One region of the Paenibacillus sp. ov031 genome, then DNA from elsewhere that is predicted to be linked to it. Evidence: riboswitches for the same ligand, from Rfam matches in the RefSeq annotation. Region 1 holds a riboswitch; the other holds the start of a gene.
The links. A riboswitch is a leader RNA that binds a small molecule or an ion and turns the genes downstream of it on or off. The one in region 1 is predicted to bind glycine.

Region 1 (10,762 bases):
TTACTTGGCTCTGTCCTACCTGGATGACAGCCTGCAAGTTTTGAAATACGAAGGTGTAGAAGCAACGGTTGAAAACGTAGAAGCAGGAACTTATCCGGTATGGGCTTACGAGCACATGTACACCAAAGGTGACCCGGATGCAGCAACAAAAGCATTCCTCGACTACATCCTGAGTGACGAAATTCAACAAAACGACGTGACGGAGCTTGGTTACATCCCGGTATCCGGCATGAAAGTAAAACGTGACGCAGCAGGCACTGTGACTCAATAATCTTTGAACTTGCGCATACAGCGAGAGAGGCGGACCCAGGTCCTGCCTCTTTGCGCGGTTTGCTCTGGATTAATCCCATATTTTGCATGAATTCTACTATAGAAGGATGGTTGTTATGGAACAGACCGAAGGGGGAACGGTAATGAACAACAAGTTGAAACCGCGCCGGCCCTTGAGAGAGAAGCATTATTGGGAAGAGTGGACGGGACGGATCTATACGTCGATTTGTGTCGTTTTCCTGATCGTTGTCATGTTTTCCATCGTTTATTTTGTAGCGTCCAAAGGCTTGTCGACCTTTTTCCAGGATGGCGTGAGTATGCGCGAATTTTTAACCGGAAAAACGTGGAATCCAACGGGAGAACCTGCTGCCTATGGAGCGTTGCCGTTCATTACCGGTTCATTCATAACAACATTACTTGCAGCTCTGATTGCAAGTCCACTTAGCTTGTGTGCAGCGCTCTTCATGACCGAGATTGTACCAGGTAAAGGTAAAAAGATATTGCAACCTGCGATTGAGCTGCTGTCCGGTATTCCTTCCGTTGTGTACGGGTTTATCGGTCTCAGTGTTATCGTTCCTTTATTGCGCAGCATGTTTGGCGGAGCCGGCGTCGGGATTGCAGCCGGATGTTTGGTTCTGTCTGTTATGATTTTGCCTACCGTAACAAGTATTATGGCAGATGCACTGTCTGCACTGCCGAAAGGTCTGCGTGAATCGTCCTACGCACTGGGGGCAACACGCTGGCAAACGATCTACCGTGTCATTATCCCGACGGTTCTTCCAGCTTTGCTGACAGGGATTGTACTTGGTATGGCACGCGCATTTGGTGAAGCTCTTGCCGTACAGATGGTCATCGGGAATGCACCACATGTACCGACATCACTGCTCGAATCGGCTTCAACGTTAACGAGTGTAATCACCCTGAGTATGGGTAACACCACGATGGGATCTGTTCATAATAATGCACTGTGGAGTATGGCGCTTGTCCTGCTGGTGATGACCTTTGTCTTCGTCATTCTGGTTCGCCTGCTTGAAAGGAGGAACCGGGTATGAAAATGAAGGCTAAAACGGTAGATAAAGTTGCCACATCCGTTATCGTTGTTCTGGCGCTGTTCATTGTTGTTCTCTTGCTCGGTTTGCTTGGCTTCATTCTGGTACGTGGGATTGGGCAGATTAACTGGCACTTCCTGACCAGTGCACCACAGCTGCTCAAAGGTGGAGGCGGGATTGGACCGCAATTATTCAACTCAATATTCCTGCTTGTTCTGACCTTGATTATTACGATTCCGCTCGGATGGGGCGGCGGTATTTATATGGCTGAGTACGCCAAGCCGGGCCGGATCACAAGTTTTATTCGACTCGTTGTCGAAGTGTTATCCTCGTTCCCATCTATCGTTATTGGTTTGTTCGGACTCTTGTTAATTGTTAATACATTTGGTCTTGGATTCTCCTTATTATCGGGTGCCATGGCCTTGGCTATATTCAATCTTCCACTCATGGTGCGGACAACGGAGCAAGCGTTCCGGGCCGTTCCGAAAGAGCAGAAGGAAGCGGGTCTTGCACTCGGATTGTCCAAATGGAAAATTATCACCTCCATTCTGCTGCCTGTGGCATTGCCAAGCTTAATCACGGGTACGATCCTGGCATCGGGCCGGATCTTCGGTGAAGCAGCAGCCCTGATGTTCACAGCAGGTATGAGTAGTCCACCGCTGGACTTCACGGACTGGAATCCAACGAGTCCAAGATCGCCGATCAATCCATTGCGTCCGGCAGAGACGTTAGCTGTGCACATCTGGAAAGTAAACAGTGAAGGCATTGGCCCGGATTCCAAAGAAGTAGCAGCTGGCGCTTCAGCCGTGCTTGTACTTCTCGTACTGGCGTTCAATCTCAGTGCACGCTGGATCGGTCGGGTGGTTTACCGCCGCATGACAGCTTCGAAATAAGGAGGAACCAACATGGCCATACCTTTTGGTACGGAACAGTTAAGCATATATTATGGGCATTTTCAGGCAGTTAAGCAGATCAGCCTGACTTTTCCCGAAGCCAGTGTAACGGCACTCATTGGACCATCCGGCTGTGGTAAATCCACGTTCCTGCGGTCGCTCAACCGAATGAACGACGAGATTGCCGGTTCCCGCACCGAGGGACATATCTGGATGGATGGCAATGATCTGAATGAGCCGGGCACAGATGTAATCAAACTCCGTCAGAAGATCGGCATGGTGTGGCAGAAGCCGAACCCTTTCCACAAGTCTATCTACAACAATATCGCGTTTGGCCCCCGCTACCGCGGTATTAAGAACAAGAAGGCACTGGATGAAATTGTGGAAAAAAGCTTGCGTCGCGCTGCGCTCTGGGACGAAGTGAAGGACAGACTGAATGAATCTGCCCTGGCCCTTTCGGGTGGGCAACAGCAGCGGCTCTGTATCGCCCGCGCGTTGTCGGTTGATCCGCAGATTTTGCTGCTCGATGAGCCGGCATCTGCGCTTGACCCGGTATCAACGGGTAAGGTGGAGGAGTTGATCTCGGAGCTCAAGAAGGAGCTGCGGATCGTAATTGTTACCCATAATATGCAGCAGGCGGCACGCATCTCGGATTATACAGCTTATTTTTATCTGGGAAGCATGATTGAGCACGGGGATACGGAACATATTTTCACCAACCCGGACAATCGTCTGACTCAAGAATATATTATGGGACGTTTCGGTTAACTGTTAAATTGGATGGAGTATGAGATCGAGATAGATTTATAGAGATAGAAGGAAGCATAACACTCGGGCGAGGTCGTTCGGGGGTTATGCTTTTTTACATCATTCTACATATGGAATAGTTTGCCAAAATAAAAACAATCATGCTACGATATTTGTGAGCACCACCTTTAATTTGATAAGAGAAGGAGATGTGGATCATAACTACCCATAAGATTGCCCATGACACCATGGCAACTGAAATTATCTCGCATTATTCCATAGAAAAGCCTGCAATTTCCTTTATCCGACATAATGAAAATCTAACGTATCAGGTGGTTGATGAATCAACCGGAGAGAAGTACCTATTGCGTATACATAAAGCCGCTTTTGCAAGCATGACGGGCATCCAGCATACACGACCTGCACTTGAAGCAGAGATGAATCTACTTTATACATTACGGGCTACCAGACCATTGCGGGTGCAGACTCCTGTACGCAATACATCGGATGAGTGGGTCACCGTCTGGTTGGACGAAGCAGGAGAAGAGATCTGTTGTACTGTTCTGGAATGGATTGAGGGCAGGGATATTAAGCAGGGAGAACGTCTGACAACAGCGCAGATTCATGATTTGGGCGTACAGTTGCAGACGTTGCACCAATATGGACGACGACCAACGGGAGCTCCTGAGCCTCAGGTGGGTTCACTGAAGTCTGAAAGCGGGCAGCAGACGAATGACCGTGAACAGCACGCTGATAAGGCGATCATCTCAGATATATATAACGATAGCCCTGCCTTAGAGCAAATGGGAGTAAGACCAGCCTATGGCTCGATCAAAGAGAATCTGGTCATGTTGGAGCAATTGGAGGAAGGCGTTAGACGTGGTATCTTTACTCCTGAAGATTTCGATCTGATTCGTGAGACGTTTGAGAACATTAACGGGCAACTCGAAACGTATCCGCACAATGCCGAGACATGGGGAGTAATTCACGGAGATATTACCCGCGGCAATCTGCTAGTGACGGATCAGGGTATATCTATGATTGATTTTTGTTTATACGGTTATGGCTACTATCTCTTTGATGCCGGAGGTGCGGCTACGATTTTCAATCGGGAGGAACGGGATGTCTTCCTATCGGGATATACGGAGCAGACAGGACCACTGACGAAGCGTGATATTCGGTTAATGGAAGGATTCATGCTGATCTTTACGTTCGGCTATTTTGCATTTCAGATGGAGAATGAGTCCAGGTACGAATGGATGAAAGAGCGGATGCCTCTTATATGCAGCAAATTTTGTAGACCATATCTGCAGAACGAGAGTATTTTCTATGAGTTATAATTTGTGATTTCTAGTGGGTGGGTAGCGCTATGAAGAACATTCGTGCAAAGAGAGTTGCATCGAAGGGGCAGTCTGGTGGCTGGAAGCATGCCGGATTGCTACTTAGCGGAGTGGGCATATCCAATCTGGGTGATTTCATATATATTGTGGCGATCAACCTGATGGTATTGAATATGACACAGTCTCCAGCGGCAGTCGCAGGGTTGTGGATTATCTCGCCGATTGCTTCGGTGTGCACTAAGTTTTGGTCAGGCAGCCTGATTGATCGTTATGATCAGCGACAGCTGATGATTGGTGCTGATATGCTACGGGCATTGTTGGTGGCGGCGCTCCCACTGATGTCCAGCCTATGGATGATGTACGCAGTGATGTTTCTGATCAGCATGTCTTCATCTATATTTGTCCCTTCCTCTCAGGTATACATTACCCGGTTGGTACCTGCTGAACGGCGCAAGCGCTTCAATTCCCTACAAGCCCTGATCAGCTCAGGGGCATTTATTACCGGCCCAGCAGTTGCAGGAGTGATGCTAATTTATTTATCTCCGGCGGCAGCCATTTATGCCAATGCGGTTTCTTTTGCTGCTTCTGCGTTGATTCTAATGTTTCTTCCCAAACTGGGCATTGGAGAACAGAATATAGGGACGGGAAGCAGACTCACACCTCGGATGATTGCCCAGGATTGGAGAGCTGTACTGAGCTTCAGCCGAAAGTCGGGCTACGTGGTCGGTATATATGCCCTGTTCCAGATTATTCTGGTGGTCGGCATGTCGCTGGATGCTCAGGAAGTGGTGTTTATCCGTCAGGTGATGAACCTGCCTGAATCACAGTACGGAGCATTAATGAGTATCACCGGAATCGGTTATTTGGCAGGTTCCATGCTGGTTTGGATGTTCGCCAAACATTTGCCGATCCGTTACATGATGGGTGGCGGTGTACTTCTGGTCGCGCTGGGTTATTTTCTGTTCTCCCGTTCATTCTCGTTTGAGCTGGCGGCGGTTGCCTTTATTCTGCTCGGTCTGTGCTCCGCACTGGCGAATACGGGCCTGGTTACCTTTTATCAAAATAATATCCCTGTCGATCTGATGGGGCGAATGAGCAGTGTACTTGGACTAGTGTTAAGTATGCTACAGGTGGCTTCCATTTTGATTGCAGGCGTAGTGGCCGAGCAGTTGTCACTTCGTATGGTATATACAGTTGTATCCGGGGTTATGCTGCTGGCTGCGTTGGGATTGTGGGTGACGAGTATGCTTCCTTCCCGAAGCAGGTATTACGATGAACCATCGAAGCCCAAGGCGATGGTGGGGTGACAGGCAGAAATACGGCAATTCTAGTACAGAATAAAGGTTACCTGAATACCCGAACCGTTCTGTGGAACATAACATAAATAGTATTAAACACTGATAGTCACTAATAGAAAATGAACAATGTATACGCTTTCGAGATGAAACGCATTAACACATTCATGTGATGAAAGTTTACAGTTCGTTAATTTATTTAGTGTATAAAATGGAAAAAAGCAAATATTCACAAAGAAATCGTTAAGTTTGTTGACACTGATCTTCCGGTCGATTAATCTTAATGAGAAAGTATTAAAAACTTCAATTATCGTTCTGTTACAAGATCAGAATGGTTCCATACAGCGAATGATAGCGAGCGGGAGAGACCTGGGCATGTCGAGTAAAATGGCAGCTGTCGGGCACCGAAGGAGCAAGCTGCTACGCACCCGGCGCAGTGGTTAATCTCTCAGGTAAATGTACCATCGTTGGACGCAACTCTGGAGAGTGCGCGAAACTGCGCCACCCAAGGGGTATATGGTCAAACAGCACGGTGTGCAGGGTGACATCACCTGTGAATACAGGGATTGCATCGATCCGCCGCGCTGCTTATCATGAAACTCTCAGGTATCGAGGACAGAGAGAGGGCCTAGGGCCTTCTTCTGTCCTTTTTTGATGTCATCATTCAGTAATAAAGGAACATTATGGGTGTACGTCTGGATGAAAATGACGATTATAAATGGAGGGTTTGCGATGCGTTTTAAAGACGTTTTTTCAATTATTGGTCCGTCCATGACAGGTCCATCAAGTTCACATACGGCTGGAGCGGCAAGATTGGGGCGAATTGCCCGTCAGTGGCTGGGGTGCACGCCTGAACGCGCTCGATTAACACTGTATGGCTCGTTCGCCGATACGTATCAGGGGCATGGTACGGATCTTGCGTTAATCGGTGGCCTGCTTGATTATGTGACTGATGATCCACGTATACCGGATGCAGAACAATATGCAGAGGAAGTGGGTATGGAGGTAGAGTTTTTTACAAGCGGCCTGCCTGCTCCTCATCCGAATACGGTCAAGATTGAACTGTGGCATGGAGACCGTCAATGCTCACTAATTGGTGCTTCCATTGGCGGAGGTAGTGTATCGGTGCATGCATTGAATGATTTTCGTGTACAGATCAGCGGAGAGTTTCCCACACTTGTACTGCGCCATTCGGACAAAGCAGGAGTGCTCGCTTCCGTAACCTCCACCATCAGTTCGTCCGGGGTGAACATCGGGTACATGCAAGTGGATCGGAAAGCCCGGGATGGTGAAGCATTAACAGCGATGGAGATGGATGGTGTGCCGAATCCTGAGATGTTGAACCGTCTGCGGTCACTGGATCATATGCTGGACATTCGCGTGATTGATTTGAAGAGAGGGGTCGAGCCTGATGCGGTTTAAACATCTACATGAACTGAATACCATCTGTACAGCAGAATCCAAAACCATCGCCGAGCTGATGATCGAAGAGCAGGTTCAGGAGACGAATATCCCGGAAGCGGATGTTGTACGGCAGATGTCGGATTACTATCAGGTGATGAAGGAAGCTGTACACAAAGGGCTGACAGAAGATACGACATCACGCAGCGGTTTGACTGGCGGAGACGGCAAAAAAATGGCTGAGTACATTCGTAAAGGTGAGACTTGTTCTGGAGATGCTTCTGCACTGGCCATGGCGTATGCCCTTTGTGTATCGGAAGTGAATGCCTCCATGGGCCGGATCGTTGCCACACCAACAGCCGGTTCTTGCGGCATCATTCCGGGTGTGTTTATAAGCTCCCAAGAGCGTTTTGGCTGGAGTGACGAGCATCTGGTGAACGGTCTGTTCTGTGCGGGAGCGATTGGTTATGTCATTGCCAACAATTCATTTATCTCCGGTGCCGAGGGTGGCTGTCAGGCTGAAGTGGGTTCTGCCATCGGTATGGCCGCTGGAGCCATGGTGGAGCTGCGTGGAGGGACGCCGGAGCAAGTGGTTCATGCGGTTGGCCTCGCGTTAAAAAATACATTAGGCCTTATCTGCGATCCCGTCGCAGGCCTCGTGGAAATTCCGTGCATCGTGCGTAACGGACTGGGTGCCGTAACTGCGTTGGCTGCGGCCGACATGGCGCTGGCCGGGGTACGAAGTGCCATTCCTTCTGACGAAGTCATTGATGTCATGCTGGAAGTGGGCAGTGCGATGCCGAGCAGGCACCGTGAAACGGCCCAAGGTGGGCTTGCCCAAACACCGACAGGACGGAAAATGATGGAGAAGCTTGCTAAACCGAAGGCGAAGCGTGCGGAGCCTGAGATTGAAGCTGAGTCTCCTGCTGAAAATGAACCAGAAGCCAAGGCGTAACATGCATGAACGTACATGAACTGAATTTAATTCGTGGAGCTTGATCATTAACGGTAATGATCTGCTCCCATCTTGATAAAAAAGCCGATACGAATTCTTCCTGGTGAAGAAGCGTATCGGCTTTTTTGTTGTTCCAACAAAGAAAAATAAAAAGGTATTGACGTTTATATATCGTTTAGATATATTATTTATTGTCATATATCAACACGATATATAAGATCGAGAATAAGTTATACAAATTAAGGAGATGGATAACATGAAAAGTGTTTTTCAAACGAGTCTTCTGTTTTTGAAAAATGGAGCTACAGTAGTCGGGTTAATTACAGCCGTACTGTTCCAGGTTTTTTTTAATACCATTTGGCTTAGTGGATATGATCAGGTAAATGCACGGATGAATCAGCTTGCTGTGACCATCGTAAATGAAGATGGGGCTGCGGCTGAGCCTGTGGCAAAGTCTCTTGCAGAGGGGCTTCATTTCGCGATTAAACCTTCGGCAACTATGGAAGAAGCCAGACAGATGTTAACGGACCGGGACGTATACATGATTATCGAGATTCCATCCGGTTTCATGCAGCAGGCGGGAGACTTGTCGGGCCCGGTGGCAGTGAAGTATGTAATGAATGAATCCAACGTGGCTACCGTAAAAAGTGTGATGCAGACCGTGTCCGCACAAGTTACAGCGACGTTGAACCGTGAAGTACAGCAAAACAGCATTCGGGGAGTGCTGAATCAATCAGGTATGGCTGCCGATCAGGCGAATACGATGGCGGCGGGGTTATCTTCCCGGGTGGAGGCAGAAGTGGAACGACTGAATCCAGTTCATAACTTTGCTTTTTCTATGGTACCAATGTTGATTGTGACAGCTACGTTTACAGGTGCAATGCTGCTTGGCATGAATCTGCAAAAGGTTTCTGGTGAACTCAGTAGCAGGGCAGGGAAATGGGAACGTTTCTGGGCGCGCAATATCATCAATGTTGGTGCTGCATTTATCGTATCGCTTGTTGGAGCGGGGATGATGCATGTTATGGGAGTATCATCAGCAGATGGATGGTGGATGTTATGGCTATTTCAGTTGTTGATTACTTTATCTTTTGTATTCGTGGCGCAATTGAGCTTGCTGCTGCTTGGAAATGCTGGAGCATGGTTAAACAGTGCCTTGTTGCCTCTGCTGATGTTGTCATCAGGCGCAACCATTCCGCGCGATGTCATGCCTGACTTCTATCAACAGATAGGTCATTATCTGCCGGCAACCTACGCGGTGGAGGGTATGATGAATCTGGTACTTGGCGGAGATGGGATTAGTCATGATGTTCTGCTTCTGGTAGTGATTGGAGCGGCGACGTTGGTTTTGGGAGCGGTGTGCACATGGATTAAACGCTCAGGTCCTGCACAATCCGGCATACCTTTGGAGTCCAAGACTGCTGCGACACCTGTCGCTCTGACTGGAAACCTGCCTTCACCTGATCGTGGATAACATGGATAACGATAAGCCCCCTTTTGCCGGATAAGCCAATCCGTGAACGTCTGATGATGTTGAACGTATAAGGGAGGATGTGATACGTTAAGAGCAATTGGAAAGGAGCGGTACACCGATGAACACGCAGCATGTCATCCTCGGAATACTGCACAATCAGCCATGTTCCGGATATGAGATCAAGCAATACTTTGAACAATATTTTTCATTTTTCTTCGATGCCAGCTTTGGCACCATTTATCCCACACTTGCGAAGATGGAAAAGTCAGGGTTGTTAACCAAAGAATCCGTTAGACAAGAAGGGAAACCTGACAAAAATGTGTATACCTTAACACCGGAAGGGTCTGCGGAGTTCAATACCTATTTGATGAGTCCACTGGAAGCAGAGGTGTTCCGTTCTGATTTTCTGATGCGTCTGTATTTCGGAGAGCTGGCGGATGAAGATACTGTCGCAGGGTGGGTCCGGTCGGAGCTGAATCGTAAAGAGTTGCTGTATGCCGAGCTGCAGCGCCAGATGAAGCAATTTGGCGAACAGATCTCACCTGCACAGCGTTTGTGTATGCAAGTGGGGCTTGTGCAATATGAGGCTACCATCCGATTGCTCAAGGAACAGCTGACCGCGCCTCAGTAGCTTTCTATAGTATCCGTGTCACTAAATCAATTGACGATCCATCCATAACGCAGAAAGCGCTCTACAGATCAGTAACAGGTCTGTGAGCGCTTATCCGGCGTTGCTTTCACTGCGTTGGAATTGCAAGGATACAACAATATGAAGAAGTTACGCGATATCTGTACTTAGTACAGCATATCCATATGCTGGCAGCTCAACGGCCAGAATTCCCTCTTCCTTGGCTGTACGATAATTCTCGCCAAATAACTCCGTCCATTCCCCGGCACCCGCTTCGAGCTCCACGATAGCTGTTTCTTCCGAACGATTGAAAAGGATCAGAATGCGCTCCTCCTCATCCTGTCGTTCCATCACAAGCTGGCTTCCGCCTTCACGGGCCTGCAGGAATCGAATGCTGCCTTCTGCACGCAGGGCAGGATGGGCATGGCGAAGTGCGATTAGCTTCTGATAAAAGGTGAACAGCTCGCGATCCTGCTTCGTCTCATCCCACTCCATACATTTCCGACAGCCGGGATCATGATCGCCGTCCAGCCCAATCTCATCCCCGTAATAGATGCACGGGGCACCCATATAGCTGAATTGGAACAACGCGGCCAGTTTCATCTTCCGCTGGTCACCCTCACATAAGGTGAGCAGCCGTGGTGTATCGTGGCTATCAAGCAGATTGAACGCCACTTCGCTGGCTTGCAGCGCATAGCGGGACAGTTGTC
Region 2 (10,762 bases), on a different contig from region 1:
GAACCCCGGTTCCCGATTTTTTTTCCAATCTCATGCCAAGGGGCTCAAGCCATTGTTCAATCATCTGCAACTCTCGATGTACGGTACGAGTGCTTACTTTGACCGCAACAGCTATATCGCCAGCAGTTACCTCATGAGGATGCTCCAGCAGGAACTCCACGATCTCACGCTGTCTCCTTGTAATATTACTCATCAGGAGTCGGATTTGAGGCGCTCCACCAGTGCCTCATATTCAGGACTCTTCAGGAAGTTATCGATGGAAATATGCTCTGCATTTGGAGCCACGGATTTGGCCCGGTCAGTCAATGTTTTCTGTGTGATGACGATGTCGGCATCTTGTGGAATCTCACTGATCGCCGTGTTGGTTACAGCGACATCCACACCGGCTGCCTTCATTTTCTTCCGCAGAATCGAGGCACCCATGGCACTCGAACCCATACCTGCATCACAGGAGAATACAATTTTATTGATATCCGTTTTTACTGCCGAAGAAGCAATATCGGCTGCACGGTCAGCTTCACGATTGTCTTTATCAACGGTGAGGTTGCCCGTTTTGCCCTGATTTTTCATATCTTTCATGCGGTTGGAAGCACTATCCAGATCTTCGTCATCCTTCTGTTTACCTGTTTTGAGCAGTATGGATGCCACGAGGAAGGAGATGACCGCAGCTACGGCTACCCCGGCAAACATGCCAAGATATCCACCCTTAGGCGTTAACAATGAGTAGGCAATGATACTTCCCGGTGACGGTGCAGATACCAAACCAGCTCCTGTCAGCATGAAGGTTAATGTACCCGCCACACCACCAGCCATCGCAGCCAGAATCAGTATCGGTCTCATCAGAATGTAAGGGAAATAAATCTCGTGAATCCCGCCAAAGAAATGAATGATTACAGCACCTGGAGCGGAAGATTTGGCTGATCCGCGACCGAAGAAGCAGTATGCCAGCAAAATGCCGAGTCCAGGTCCTGGGTTGGATTCAAGCATGAATAATACGGATTGCCCCAGTTCTCTTGCTTGATCCGTACCAATCGGTGTCAGAATCCCATGGTTGATGGCATTGTTCAGGAATAATACTTTTCCTGGCTCAATGATCAGGTTGACCAGCGGGAGAAGACCAGCATTCATCAAAGCTTCTACCCCAGCCGATAACACCTTGCTAATCGCTTCAACGAAAGGCCCGATGCCTTTAAGGGCTAGAAGGGCCAAAATCCCACCAATAATACCAGCGGAGAAGTTGTTAACCAGCATCTCAAACCCTGATTTGATTTTGCCATCGACAGCTTTGTCAAATTTCTTAATGACCCAAGCTCCCAATGGTCCGGCAATCATAGCGCCAAGGAACATTGGAATGTCACTGCCGACAATAACCCCGATGGTCATTATTGCACCGACTACACCACCACGTTGGCCGTGTACCATGGTACCGCCTGTGTAACCGATAAGCAAAGGCAGCAAATATTTGATCATTGGATCAACCAGCAATGCAAAATCTGCGTTAGGGAACCATCCTTTTGGAATGAACAATGCCGTAATCAAACCCCAGGCGATAAATGCACCCATGTTAGGCATAACCATACCACTCAGGAAACGTCCAAACTTCTGAACGCCGACCCGTATTCCTCCGCTTTTTTCGGACTTTGCGTCCACTGAACTCATATTGAAAACCTCCTCAACATATTAAACCTTAATTCCACTGAATTTTGACAAGGATGATCCAGACGAACAAAGGTACAAATCTTCAATAAATCTTAATTTACAACCATATCGTAAATGAAAACGGTATCTTCTACAACGAAATGAAAACCTACTTCCGTCATGAACGTTGATGACAAGATTTAAATTTAAAGGATTGTCCCATGTTTGAACCTTGTATATGGAATGGAACCTGTTATTCCCTTTCATGTATCATACCCACGAAATGCCCCATTTTAATGACAAATGAAATTGTAAATTTATTCTATTTGAACGAGCTGTTTCTATCTCAATTAGAAATAATGATGAAACACGTTAATTGATATTCATTCCATCCCATTCGTCTGTTAACAACGAAAAAAGCGCAATTGCCTCACCCTGTCCCAGGTGAGGCAATTGCGCCTAAGTATTCTCCGAATGAGCTGTATCACCATCCGGATCTATAATCAATCGATTCATTTTTATTACGTTAAACGAACTTTTCCATTAAGCTGAAACTCCGTATCTAGCGGAAATTTGTACCTTAATATTATTCCGTATGTTTACGATACGCATCCGCGTTCATCAATGTGGAAAGTGCTGCTGTGAGGTCGCCCTCAACACGAATCTCGATCATCCAGCCTTCCTCATATGGGGAGTTGTTAACCAGCTCCGGGGAATCCTGCAATGCATCATTCACAGCAATAATCGTTCCACTGACAGGAGAAAACAAATCCGAGACGGTTTTGACGGATTCAATCGTTCCAATGCCGTCTTCCGCTTTTACATCCGATTCAAGGTCAGGCAATTCTACAAACACAATGTCACCCAGCTGATGCTGCGCGAACTCGGTAATGCCAATACGTACGGTATCCTCCCCTACGGTCTGCACCCATTCGTGCTCTTCACTGTACAGGAAATCACTTTTCAATTCGCTCATCGATATCCGCCTCGCTTTTCATTAATGAGTGCATGCGTTTCTTTGACCTTAACCTTTTTCCCAGAACATAGCGTATGATATTTTCGATTCAAATGTCAAGATACCTCACAATTTATTTGTTTTTCTTCCTTATATGCCTGTAACTCAAATGGACCCTCCCTACATATAATGGTGAATATTAGAAAAGTAAGCGTACTCATTATAATATACGAACATTTTAATGTTAATTAAAAATTTCATTCGGATTTTTTGTTCATATCTATGATATCGTTCTTGACATCAATAGACGATTCAGGCTTTAATGAGAGTAGTAAATGTGTTTAATTGGTCTATGCAATACCCGCGGATGAATGTAAAGGGAGAGATTACCCTTGACACCCGAATCAGGGTGTACATGCGGTAACGCCGAAGGAGTAAGCCACCGACAAGCGGAGGTGAATCTCTCAGGCAAAAGGACTTTTACGGGACGCAACTCTGGAGAGCATCTAATCGCCCTGTATGGGCGTTATGATCACCCAAGGGGAAACCTGCTGCATCATGCGGCGGGGTAACTCTCAGGTACCAAGGACAGAGCCTAAGAATACAGCGTGCTTCTGGCATGCCTATTCTTTGGCCTGTCCTTTTCCTTTTTCCCAAAAAAACGAAAACAGGTTATAGAGCGGCACTGCCTATAGCGTCCTTACCTTACTTTTATAATAAAATATGATGCCAGATTCATTGATCCACGGTTATACACTCGGCCGGTTGACGGCCCATGACGAGGTGATTGGATGTCCGATTTGCTTAGAACCCCACTCTTTCCACTCTATCAGCAATATGAAGGCGTACGATGCATTGATTTTGGTGGCTGGGAGCTCCCGGTACAATTCAGTGGAATTCAGAAAGAGCACGAAGCGGTGCGAGAACGTGCTGGATTATTTGATGTATCTCACATGGGTGAATTCACCGTACAAGGTGAACACGCAGAAGCTTTTTTACAGCACATGACCACTAATGATGTAACAACACTCGTTCCCGGTCAGGCCCAATACACGTTAATGTGTTATCCGGATGGCGGCGTGGTCGATGATCTGCTGATCTATAAACTGAAAGACCAGCATTATATGCTGGTGGTTAACGCCTCCAACATCGACAAGGACTGGGCATGGCTGCAACAGCACATGACGCCAGGCGTAACGATGACCAATGATTCGGATCAAACGGCGCTGCTTGCTCTGCAAGGTCCGCTGGCAGTGGATATTCTCAGAGCGGTGACAGACACCGATGTGTCTTCGATTGAGCCTTTCCGCTTTGTGGCAAATGCGAAGGTATGTGGTGTTTCATTGCTGTTATCCCGCACCGGATATACGGGTGAAGATGGCTTTGAGCTCTACGTTCCCGCGGAACAAGCTGCTGAGGTCTGGAACGGATTGATGCAAGCGGGAGAAGGTCACGGACTCGTTCCGACAGGACTGGGTGCCAGGGATACGCTGCGCTTTGAAGCCAAGCTGCCCCTGTATGGACAGGAATTGTCCGCAACCATCTCACCGCTGGAGGCTGGCGTAAGTATGTTTGTGAAGCTAAATGCAGGACCGTTTATCGGACATGAAGCCTTGTTGCAGCAAAAAAATGATGGGCCTGCCCGCAAGCTGGTCGGCATCGAAGTGCTGGAGCGCGGCATCCCTCGTCCTCATTATCCCATTTACGCCGAAGGCGTACAGATTGGTGAAGTAACCACAGGCACCCAGTCGCCTACGTTAAAACGTAATCTGGGGCTGGCCTTGATTGACAGCAAATATGCTGCACTGGGTACCCCGCTGGAGATTGAGATTCGTGGCAAGAAACTGAAAGCCGAGGTCGTGAAGACCCCTTTTCATAAACGGACACGTGCGCCAAAGACACCTACTCAAGGAGCTGATCAAGCATGAGCAAGCATCGCTACATCCCCATGACCGAGCAGGATCAGAGTGCCATGTTGGCAACCATCGGCGTGGAAACGATTGAGGATCTGTTCCATGACATTCCACAGGAGATTCGCTATCAGGGCGAACTGCCTGTTTCCTCCAAACTGGATGAATACGCACTGACACGTCATATGTCGAAGCAAGCGGGAGCGAATGCCAACTTCGAGACACACGCCAGTTTCCTGGGTGCAGGCATTTATGATCACCACGTTCCCTCCGTCATTAATCATGTCATCTCCCGTTCCGAGTTCTATACAGCCTATACACCTTATCAACCCGAGATCAGCCAAGGAGAATTGCAGGCGATTTTCGAGTTTCAATCCTACATCTGTGAGTTGACAGGCATGGCTGTAGCCAATGCCAGCATGTACGATGGTGCAACTGCATTTGCGGAAGCAGGCAATCTGGCCGCAGCGGCAACCCGCCGCAAACAACTGATTGTGTCACGTACCGTGCACCCCGAATCCCGTCAGGTATTGCAAGCTTATGCTCACGGCCTCAATCTGGAGATTGTTGAGATTGGATATCAAAATGGTGTAACAGACTGGGATGCCCTGCAAGCCGCCGTGTCCGATGACACCGCAGCCGTCATGATTCAAAGCCCGAACTTCTTCGGCGCCGTGGAAAATGTAAAACAGGCCGCAGACCTTGCGCATGCGCACAAGAGCCTGCTCGTGGTCAGCGCCAACCCGCTATCGCTGGGTCTGCTGGAAGCCCCAGGCAAGCTGGGTGCTGACATCGTCGTTGGCGACGCGCAGCCCCTTGGCATCGCCGCTTCACTCGGCGGCCCAACATGCGGATACTTCGCCGTATCCCAGGCTCATATGCGCCGAATTCCTGGCCGAATTGTAGGCCAGACAACGGACCGCAACGGCAAGCGTGGTTTTGTACTCACGCTGCAAGCACGGGAACAGCATATCCGCCGTGAAAAGGCGACGTCCAACATCTGTTCCAACCAGGCGTTGCTCGCGCTGAGCGCCTCTGTATATATGTCCATTATGGGTAAACAAGGCATGATCGACGTCGCTGATTTGAATTTGCAAAAGAGCCATTATGCCCTTAATACGTTTACCGCAATTCCAGGCGTCTCTCTTACGTTTACCGCTCCTACGTTCAATGAGTTTGTTATCCAACTGCCTGAAGGAACAAATGTGGAACCACTGCAACTGAAATTGCTCGATGCAGGTTTCATTGGCGGGTATGAACTTGGCCGTGATTATCCCGAGCTCGCCGGACATATGCTGATTGCAGTTACTGAACGACGCAGCAAGGAAGAGATCGACGAATTCGCACGTGTATTGGAGGGATCGCTGTGACTCAGGAAACGACAACAAAGACAACTACGACGACATCAGCACAAGGACAATCGGAAACGGTAACCTCTATCTCCACTTCGGGCCAACCTGAAACTATCACAACAGACACTAACCAGGCTGCCTCTCCAGCACCGGAGCAATCGTTGATTTTTGAACTCAGCAGTCCGGGTCGGGTCGCTTATTCGTTGCCCGAATGCGACGTTCCCCGTCAAGCTGTGGATTCCCTGATTCCCCGGGAAATGCTTCGGTCGGAAGCAGCAGCATTGCCTGAGGTTTTTGAAGTTGACGTCATTCGCCATTACACTGCCCTGTCTCGTCGTAATTTCGGGATAGATAACGGATTCTATCCGCTGGGCTCTTGTACGATGAAATATAATCCGAAGATTAATGAGGATGTGGCCCGTTACAACGGGTTCGCCAAAATTCATCCATATCAGCATGAATCCAGCATTCAAGGTGCACTTGAACTGCTCTACACGTTGCAAAATGACCTTGCCGGACTTACCGGGATGGACGCCGTTACGCTGCAACCGGCCGCTGGTGCACATGGCGAATGGACCGGGCTCATGATGATCCGTGCTTACCACGAAGGTCGTGGTGAACGGCGTACGAAAGTCATCGTACCCGATTCTTCTCATGGGACCAACCCGGCAAGTGCAACCGTAGCAGGTTTCGAAACGGTAACGATTCCTTCCCGCGCAGACGGTCTGGTAGATCTGGACGCACTTCGCGCAGCTGTTGGTTCGGACACCGCAGCGCTCATGCTGACTAACCCGAATACACTCGGACTCTTTGAAAAAGACATTCAGGAGATTGCCTCCATTGTGCATCAGGCAGGTGGCTTGCTGTACTACGATGGAGCCAACTCCAATGCCATTATGGGCATCACCCGACCTGGCGATATGGGCTTCGACGTGGTGCATCTGAACTTGCATAAAACGATGAGTACTCCGCACGGCGGAGGTGGACCTGGTGCCGGCCCGGTTGGTGTGAAGAGCCGCTTGATTCCATTTCTGCCGAAACCGATGGTCATCAAAAATGATGAGGGTATATATGCATTGGATCGCGAAGGTGATCAATCCATTGGCCGGGTCAAAGCTTACTATGGTAACTTCGGTATTCTGGTCCGCGCCTATGCCTACATTCGTACTTATGGACCTGAAGGCTTACGCCGGGTATCTGAATGTGCGGTGCTCAACGCCAACTACATGATGGCCCGTCTCGCACCTTACTACGAGATTCCGTATCCAGGCGTGTGCAAACATGAATTCGTTATGTCTGGCCGGGGGTTGAAACAGTATGGTGTACGTACACTGGATGTTGCCAAACGATTGCTTGATTTTGGGTATCACCCGCCAACCGTGTACTTCCCGCTGAACGTCGAGGAGTGCATCATGATCGAACCAACCGAAACCGAGAGCAAAGAAACCCTTGATGGGTTTGTCGATACGATGATTCGCATTGCCAAGGAAGCAGAAGAAACGCCTGAACTGGTACTCAATGCCCCTTACGGCACACCGGTTACCCGTCTGGATGAAACAACAGCAGCCCGTAAACCTGTACTGAACTGTGCTTGCAGTTAAAAGCTAACCTCTAATAAACTAATGAAAACATATTCAGTCGTTGATAATCATTAATAAATGCCAAAAACAGCCGCATTTTGCTTTCTGCGCGGCTGTTTTCTTTATTGCTTATTAACCTGTCAGCTTTATTTTATCTTCTCCGGTCTAGGGCTTCCAATTGGCCCGTTCCTTCTTGCCCAATCGCGGACAGGTGTAACAATAGGAGCGACCTTGTCGTAAATATTGCAAGCAACAGACGTTTTTGATCGCAAGTCTCTTCGTAGGCTCCAGCGGATGATCAATCATCCGAACCCTGACACGAAGCGGATTCTTGGCCAGACCAAATACATCAGCTTCCAGACCATTTTGCAGCACCAGTTCATCAGCGGCAAACTGACGCAAGAGAGCTTCATCGTCTTGATACGTATTATGAATATTCTCCCTGTAGTTTTGCAGAGCCGTTGGCAACTGCCCCCACAACATGCTGACATGCAACCCAGAAGCTTTGGACAAACACTCCATGAGGGGACGTGCAGTCTGACTGTAAAAACGTCTTAATTCTGCTTCAAGCCAGACCGTTCTTTCCTCCGAATCCTTCGGAGCGAGAGTGACATCCATGTTCTCAAGTTGAAAAGCAATTCGTGTATACCCGGTTTCCTTCATCAAATGTATACTCAGATTGGCTAGCGAAAAATTCGGAGCTGCATCATGGACGGATACGGTATATTGCAGCGCAGCTGCCACATCCCCGAACCAACTGGTGAAATAGGCTGCGGCAACCGTTAGATCCTGTCCCTCGATTAACTGTTGATAGGCGGACAAAAAGCTTCTCATTGCCTCCGGATCAACAATAGATTCTCCACATAGCGATGCCACGGGTACACCATTCAGTTCCTGTACAAGATTAAAGTGCTTCCCCAGTTCCTCACGAATCCGGTCATTCATCATTCGCCGAACAAACGATTCAGGTCATCCAGCATGGAAGTAGCCGCATTGGGTCCATACCCGCCAAACCACGAATCTGAAGCCACCTGGAATACCTGATTATTTTTAACAGCCTTCATGTTTTTCCAAATCCCCAAGGTCTGCAGATTGTTATAGATCTCTTCATTATCATTGATAAGGATAATGTAATCCGGATCGATTTCTGGCAACTTTTCATTAGACAATACTTCATAGCGACTTTCAGCGCTTGTCACGGGGAAAACAGCCGGTCTGGAGAAACCGAAATCATCATAAAGCCATTTGTAGTCCATGTCTCCGTAATACCGAATATCATTTCTTATCCGCAATACCATGAGTGTCTTACCCTCTGCTTTGGCGTGAACTTTTTGGATCGCCTCAGCTTTATGCGTTTCATAGGTTTTTATCACTTCTTCTGCCTTTTCGTTCAGACCAAAGGCCGCCGCGGTAGCTCGAAATGCCGTCTGCCAATCAGGTGCCACATATCCATTATCAAGCATGGCCGTTGGAGCAATTTTGGCATAATTCTCGTATTGCTCTTTGCTGTTCGTATCCGTCACAATCAGATCTGGTCCAAGAGAGAGCATTTTCTCTACACTGACCTTACCTTGATCACCGATGATAGCCACATCATTCAAGAATGGCTTCAAATATAACGGAAAATCTTCGTTCTGTGATTTCACTGTAGCTTGTGGCGTCATGCCAAGTGCAATCAGGTGATCCGTCAAATATGTCACTGTGGAAGCGATATTTTCTGGCTTTTGTGGTAATGTCTGCTCACCATTTGTATCCTTAAATGTAAACGTGGCATCTTGGGACTCTTCCGAAGCCGCTTGTTCCTGTTTCGTCGGTTCTGCCTCAGACGAACCTGACTTCTCTTTGTTGCCACAGGCCACAATCAATAATAGCACCGCAAGCAAAACTGCTGTTAACGTGAAGTAGCGTTGATTTCGTTGTTTCATTTTCTACAGATCCCCTTATTCATTCATTATTCTGTTATTTTGTCTTCTGCCGTTCTCTCATTTCTCATTACACGTGTGCTTGTGATCCAGCCCTTTTCATTTCTTAGATTCATAAAAAACGAACTCCCATGCTGTGGAAGACGTATGAGCGCTTTGCAGTTCGCCCTATCCAACGAAGCGGGAATGGACTCCCATCTTGCGGTTCTCCAATTGCGATCATCCACACACCAATAAAGATTGGCCTCCAGGACAGGAAGGCATGAATCATACCGAACGACAAACCAACCGTCCTCGTGCTTCTCCTCACAAATTTCAACAAGCGCAGTTTTCGCTTGAACGATACTATCCGCAAAAGCGAAGACCTCCTCGCATGCCCATGCCTCCTTGTAAGAATGCCCGAGACCCGGATGAAGGCTTAGTCTGCTATGGTTGTTGTTTGGATGACACTCCAGATGCTGCTCAAAAGACTTGTTAAATATGGTCAACGGAAAATGGGTATCATTACTACCGTTAAGCCATAACATCGGCAAGCGGCTTTCCGACAGATAAGTGGATGGATCCCACAATAGACGAACACGTTCTGCCTCTACCTCCCGCATGGATGCAAAGCTAAGCCCATAATAGGAACCCGGTTCATGCAGATACCCACAGCCATAAACGGGCATGGCAAAAGAAAGCCTGGTGTCTAATCCCGCAACCAAACTTGTGATGATGCCCCCCCATGAAATTCCTGTTATACCTATGCTCTGCTTGTTTACACCCGGAAAAGAGCGGAGCAATGAATGAGCCAATATTACAGCGGCTGCGGCATGATACATCCATTGATCTTCAACAGGCTGTTCGTAATCTGCAAATACACCCTGTTTCTCAGGACCACTCCATGAATGTGAAGGCCATTCCATCCGTTCGGTGTGCTCCTCATCCCCGAATGGAACATGCCCTTCCAGATCCATGGCTATCGCAGCATACCCTCGTGCCATCCATTCTTTCACCCAACTGCTAAAAGCTGTTCCCGCCCCACCGTGAACCAAAATTACCGCGGGAACTTCCTCGTTAGGAGAGACCGGACGCGGGATGCCGCAGTAGGCAAATATGCGAGTAGCACGACCTTTATATGACACACCCTCATAGAAGCAAGCATGTACGCCGGTATGTTGATCTTCGGAAACCGGGTATAATCGAGGTGCTTTAAACAATTGCTCTAGATTCCAAGGCGGCTTTCCAGAAATGGAATGTCACCTCCTCTTTACACTGATAATGATTTTCTTTCTCAATACGTATCATATCATTCATTGCTTCAGCTAAACATGGATATATAAACGGAGTGAACTGGACTTTAGTCAGCCAAATAACCGCATAAAATAAGATAGCGCCCGATCATGCGACCAAGCTGAATACTCAA

Region 2: another riboswitch for glycine. It lies ahead of gcvT (glycine cleavage system aminomethyltransferase GcvT); the one in region 1 lies ahead of sdaAB (L-serine ammonia-lyase, iron-sulfur-dependent subunit beta).

The regions. Positions count from the first base shown of each region.
Region 1 is NZ_FRDO01000005.1:245,260-256,021, reverse strand. It holds gene BUA17_RS21485 (phosphate ABC transporter substrate-binding protein) at 1-271, shown strand, start outside; gene pstC (phosphate ABC transporter permease subunit PstC) at 414-1,322, shown strand; gene pstA (phosphate ABC transporter permease PstA) at 1,325-2,212, shown strand; gene pstB (phosphate ABC transporter ATP-binding protein PstB) at 2,225-2,980, shown strand; gene BUA17_RS21465 (phosphotransferase enzyme family protein) at 3,169-4,299, shown strand; gene BUA17_RS21460 (MFS transporter) at 4,329-5,606, shown strand; glycine riboswitch at 5,944-6,067, shown strand; gene sdaAB (L-serine ammonia-lyase, iron-sulfur-dependent subunit beta) at 6,327-7,016, shown strand; gene sdaAA (L-serine ammonia-lyase, iron-sulfur-dependent, subunit alpha) at 7,006-7,950, shown strand; gene BUA17_RS21445 (YhgE/Pip domain-containing protein) at 8,207-9,424, shown strand; gene BUA17_RS21440 (PadR family transcriptional regulator) at 9,543-10,055, shown strand; gene BUA17_RS21435 (alpha-glycosidase) at 10,203-10,762, opposite strand, start outside.
Region 2 is NZ_FRDO01000004.1:540,573-551,334, forward strand. It holds gene BUA17_RS19930 (BglG family transcription antiterminator) at 1-193, opposite strand, end outside; gene BUA17_RS19935 (PTS mannitol transporter subunit IIBC) at 193-1,659, opposite strand; gene gcvH (glycine cleavage system protein GcvH) at 2,225-2,614, opposite strand; glycine riboswitch at 2,961-3,083, shown strand; gene gcvT (glycine cleavage system aminomethyltransferase GcvT) at 3,385-4,521, shown strand; gene gcvPA (aminomethyl-transferring glycine dehydrogenase subunit GcvPA) at 4,518-5,873, shown strand; gene gcvPB (aminomethyl-transferring glycine dehydrogenase subunit GcvPB) at 5,969-7,456, shown strand; gene BUA17_RS19960 (hypothetical protein) at 7,601-8,383, opposite strand; gene BUA17_RS19965 (ABC transporter substrate-binding protein) at 8,380-9,360, opposite strand; gene BUA17_RS19970 (alpha/beta hydrolase family protein) at 9,387-10,556, opposite strand; gene BUA17_RS19975 (helix-turn-helix domain-containing protein) at 10,701-10,762, opposite strand, start outside.